Regions from separate parts of the Variovorax sp. GW821-FHT06D12 genome, predicted to be linked through region 1. Evidence: riboswitches for the same ligand, from Rfam matches in the RefSeq annotation. Region 1 holds a riboswitch; the other holds the start of a gene.
The links. Region 1 has a riboswitch for glycine ahead of gcvT (glycine cleavage system aminomethyltransferase GcvT). Riboswitches for the same ligand answer to the same signal wherever they lie in the genome.
Positions count from the first base shown of each region.

Region 2: linked by a shared signal. The riboswitch ahead of AC07SQ_RS18850 (D-amino acid dehydrogenase) and the one ahead of gcvT (glycine cleavage system aminomethyltransferase GcvT) in region 1 are both predicted to bind glycine.

Region 1 is NZ_JBWKRI010000011.1:561-2,940, reverse strand. Features, by position in the region: gene gcvH (glycine cleavage system protein GcvH) at 1-87, opposite strand, end outside; gene gcvT (glycine cleavage system aminomethyltransferase GcvT) at 159-1,331, opposite strand; glycine riboswitch at 1,379-1,483, opposite strand; glycine riboswitch at 1,496-1,586, opposite strand; gene AC07SQ_RS28085 (hypothetical protein) at 1,618-2,154, opposite strand; gene AC07SQ_RS28080 (L,D-transpeptidase Cds6 family protein) at 2,251-2,380, opposite strand, start outside.
Region 2 is NZ_JBWKRI010000005.1:553,930-556,309, forward strand. Features, by position in the region: gene rfbB (dTDP-glucose 4,6-dehydratase) at 1-739, opposite strand, end outside; glycine riboswitch at 858-948, shown strand; glycine riboswitch at 993-1,099, shown strand; gene AC07SQ_RS18850 (D-amino acid dehydrogenase) at 1,191-2,380, shown strand, end outside.

The DNA.
Region 1 (2,380 bases):
GTCCTGCGCATGCACGGTGATGCCGACGGTGGCGGCGCCGCCTTCGGCCGCCACCCATTCGTGGTCCTTGGTGTATTTGATGCTCATGAAAAAACTCCTCGTGGAAAAAATGGAATCGGGGTGCAGAGCCTAGCCGGGTCTGCGGTGTTGAGTTGCGGTCAGCCGCGGTAGTAGCGCGTCGGCACGAAAGGCATGGTCGAGACCTCCATCGGCACCGGCTTGCCGCGCACGATGGCCTGCACGCGCGTGCCGGGCTCGGCGAAGGCGGCGGCTACGTAGCCCATGGCCACGCAGCGGTCGGCCGTGGGGCCGAGCAGGCCGCTGGTGACGGCGCCGATGTCGTGCCCTTCGAGCGACTGCAGCAGCGTGCCGTCGCGCACCGGGATGCGTTCGAGTGCCACGAGGCCGACGCGCTTGCGCGTGAGCGTCTTGTGGTCGGTGTGGCCGGCCGCGCCCGAGGCGACGGCGGCCAGCTGGGCCAGCACCTTGGCCGCGCCCGGGAAGCCGCCTTCGCGCGCACCGCCCGCGCGGCGCACCTTCTGGATGGCCCAGTTGAGCGAGGCTTCGACCGGGGTGGTGGTGGTGTCGATGTCGTTGCCGTACAGGCACAGGCCGGCTTCGAGCCGCAGCGAGTTGCGCGCGCCCAGGCCGACGGGCTTCACCTCGGGCTGTGCGAGCAGCAGGCGGGCGAGGGCGTCGGCGTCCTTGCCGGCCACCGAAATCTCGAAGCCGTCTTCGCCGGTGTAGCCGCTGCGGGTGACGAAGGCGGCGATGCCGCCGATCTGCACCGCGCCGCCGGTCATGAACACGAAGCGCTCGATGCCGGGCGACAGGCGCGCCAGCGTGACGGCGGCCTGCGGGCCCTGCAGTGCCAGCAGCGCGTGGTCGGGCAGGGGCTGCACCTGGCAGCGCGCGCCGATCCTGGCCTGGATGTGGGCGATGTCGGCCACCTTGCAGGCGCCGTTCACGATCACGAAGAGCGAACCGTTGCCTTCGTTGAAGAACATCAGGTCGTCGAGGATGCCGCCCTCGTCGTTCAGCAGCAGGCCGTAGCGCTGCTTGCCGGCGGGCAGATCGACCACGTCGACGGGCATCAGGGTTTCGAACGCGGCGGCGGCATCGGGGCCGACCAGGCGCAGCTGGCCCATGTGCGAGATGTCGAACAGGCCGGCCGCATCGCGCGTGTGCTTGTGCTCGGCCATGAGGCCGGCGGGGTACTGCACGGGCATCGAATAGCCGGCGAAGGGCACCATGCGGGCGCCCAACTCGACGTGGAGGTCGTACAGCGGGGTCTTGAGAAGTTGGGCGTCGGAAGCGGAGGAAGCAGCCACGGGGCACTCCAAAGGGGCAGTCGAAATCCATGGCTGCAACGCCACGGGCCACCCCTGCTGTCCGCTTTACCTGAGAGATTCGCCCCACGATCGGGGTTTGCTCCTTCGGTGGGCCGCATGCAATGCCACGGCCTCTCTCCAGCAAGGAAACGCCGGTGGTTGCCGGCGTCTTGTCAGTCCTTTTGCCTGAGCGTTCGGGGAACCCCTGCGCCTTCGGCGGCCCCGTCGCGCGGGGCTCTCTCCTGACCCGGCGAGTGTAGTGGATCGCGGGGCCGGGGCTGGCGGCTCAGTGCACGGTTTCGGCCGGCGGCAGCAGCTTGTCGATGCGCTCGCGCAGCGAGTCGGCGCGCTCGGGGCCGGCGGCCTTCTCGATCTCGGAGAGCATCAGCGCGGCGATGGTCAGCATGGCCTCGCGGTCGCGGGCCTCGCGCAGGGCGTCGCGCATCTGGTTGGCGAAGCGCGGGTCGCGGCGCACGAACATGCGCTCGCAGATGTCGAACAGGAACATGCGCGTGGTGGCCAGCGAGCGCTTGCCGTCGAAGCTGTCGGCCGAGGTGGCGACCTGGATCGGCTCGGCGGCGGGGACGGGCGTGGGGGCCGGTGCGGGAGGCGGCGCGACCGGGCGCGCGACCTGCAGGTAGCCGCGCTGCATCAGCCCGTGGATCGCCTGTTCGGCCTCGACGCGGCTGGGGAACAGCGGGCTGAAGTCGGTCAGCGAGCGCCGGCCGTCGGCCATGAGCAGCAGGGCGCGCTCACGCTGGCTGAGCGTGCGCTGCCCGGCCTGGAGTTCGTCGCGTGCCTTCTCGGTCTTGGTGGGGAACATGGCGGCCACAGCTTTCGGAGGTCGAAGGCTGCAGCATCGTTGCAAGTGGTGACATCTTCGTGAACCATTTGCCTTACAGGGACAAGGGGGTGCGCGTCAGTTGCCCGCGCTCTCCTTGCGGATCAGCCAGCGCGTGCCCACGCGCTGCAGCTCGAGGGTCTTGCGGTCGGTCTCGGTGAGCGCGTCGGCGCTGTAGACCTGCCGGAACTGCGCGCTGGCCGAGGTG
Region 2 (2,380 bases), on a different contig from region 1:
AGGTCTCACCGAGCTTGCCGGCCTCGAGCACGCGGCGGATGGCGCTGCAGTGGTCCTTCACGTAGAGCCAGTCGCGCACCTGCATGCCGTCGCCGTACACGGGCAGGTTCTTGCCGGCCAGCGCGTTGACGATCATCAGCGGGATCAACTTCTCGGGGAAGTGGAACGGGCCGTAGTTGTTCGAGCAGTTGGTGGTGACCACCGGCAGGCCGTAGGTGTGGTGCCAGGCGCGCACGAGGTGGTCGCTGGCGGCCTTGCTGGCCGAGTACGGGCTGTTGGGCTCGTACTTGTTCTCTTCGGTGAAGGCCGGGTCGGTCTTGGAGAGCGAGCCGTAGACCTCGTCGGTCGACACATGCAGGAAGCGGAAGGCCGCCTTTTGGTCGGCCGGCAGGGCGTTCCAGTAGCCGCGCACCGATTCGAGCAGGCGGAAGGTGCCGAGCACGTTGGTCTGCACGAAGTCTTCGGGGCCGTGGATCGAACGATCCACGTGCGATTCCGCGGCAAAGTTCACAACGGCACGGGGTTTGTGCTCGGCCAGCAGGCGATCGAGCAGCGCGCTGTCGCCGATGTCGCCCTGCACGAAGACGTGGTTCGCGTTGCCCTTGAGCGACGCCAGGGTCTCGAGGTTGCCTGCGTAGGTCAGCTTGTCGAGGTTCACGACGGGCTCGTTGCCCTGCGCGATCCAGTCGAGCACGAAATTGGCGCCAATGAAGCCTGCGCCGCCGGTAACCAGGATCATGGAGTCCCCTGCATGTAGAAAAAAGTTTGCTTTACCAAAAATCAACATTCAATTATCCCATCGGTGTGAAGTGCCGATGTACAGGGCTTGGCCGGCTTGCGGGGCCCGCCTACAATCGCCAACAATTGCAGGAGAGCGGGCCTCCACGGAGGCCCTACCGAAGGCGCAAACTCCCATAAACGCTCAGGTCGGCCCGACGAAATTCCAGGCAACGCCCAGGAACTTCGGCAAGGGGTCAGTACTGCACTCATCGATACAGCCGTCTGGAGAGCCGCCACGCCATGTGGCGCACCGAAGGAGCAAACCCGCTGCGGGTGCAGCAGGGTGAATCTCTCAGGTACCGAGGACAGGGGGAGCGGCAACTTGGACATCGGTCGTCCGGTTGCTTGCTATTTTTTCAATAGCACTCCACGCCCGCCGTTCAAGCGCTGCAAACTCAAAGGCACTTGCAATGCGTGTGATCGTTCTTGGCGCCGGCCTGCTCGGCGTGACTTCGGCCTACTACCTCCAGCAACTCGGCCACGAGGTGACCGTGATCGACCGGCAGGCCACCCCGGCCGCCGAAACCAGCTTCGCCAACGGCGGCCAGATCTCGGTCAGCCATGCCGAGCCGTGGGCCAATCCGAGCGCGCCGCTGAAGGTGCTGCAATGGCTCGGCAAGGAAGACGCGCCGCTGCTGTTCCGCATCCGCGCCGACATGCGCCAGTGGCTCTGGGGCCTGCAGTTTTTGCGCGAATGCACCCCCGCGCGCACCCGCCACAACATCGAACAGATCGTTCGTCTCGGTACATACAGCCGGGAAATGTTGCAGCAATTGCGTCGAGACACCGGCCTGAACTATGACCAGCGCACGCAAGGCATCCTGCACTTCTACACGACGCAAAAAGAATTCGACGGCGCCCTCGCGCCCGCCGAGCAGATGCGCGCCCTGGGCTGCGAACGCCTGGTCATCTCGGCCGACGAAGCCATCAAGATCGAACCCGCCCTCGCCCACATCCGCCCCCAACTCGCCGGCGCCACCTACACCGCCGAAGACGAATCGGGCGACGCCAACCGCTTCGCGCGCGAGCTGGTGAAGCTGGCCGAAGCGGCCGGCGTGAAGTTCCTCATGAGCCACACGGTGACCGCGCTGCGCGAAGCCGGCGGCAGCATCGACCACGTCGAGGCGACCGACAACGAAGGCCGCTTCCAGCGCATCCGCGGCGATGCCTTCGTGCTTGCGATGGGTTCGCTGAGCCCGCTGTACGCGGCGCCGTTGGGCATCCGCCTGCCGATCTACCCGGCCAAGGGCTACTCGGTGACGCTGCCCGTGAAGGACGCGTCGAAGGCGCACCAGGTCTCGCTCACCGACGACGAATACAAGCTGGTGTTCTCGCGCTACACCTCCGAATCGGGCGACCGCCTGCGCATCGCCGGCACGGCCGAGCTCAACGGCTACGACCGCGACCTGAACCGCGTGCGTTGCGAAGCCATCGTGCGGCGCGTCGAAGAGCTCTTCCCCGGCGCCGGCGACACCGAACGCGCGCAGTTCTGGACCGGCCTGCGCCCGGCCACGCCGAGCAACGTGCCGCTGATCGGCAAGACCAAACTGCCGAACCTGTTCCTCAACACCGGCCACGGCACGCTCGGCTGGACGCACGC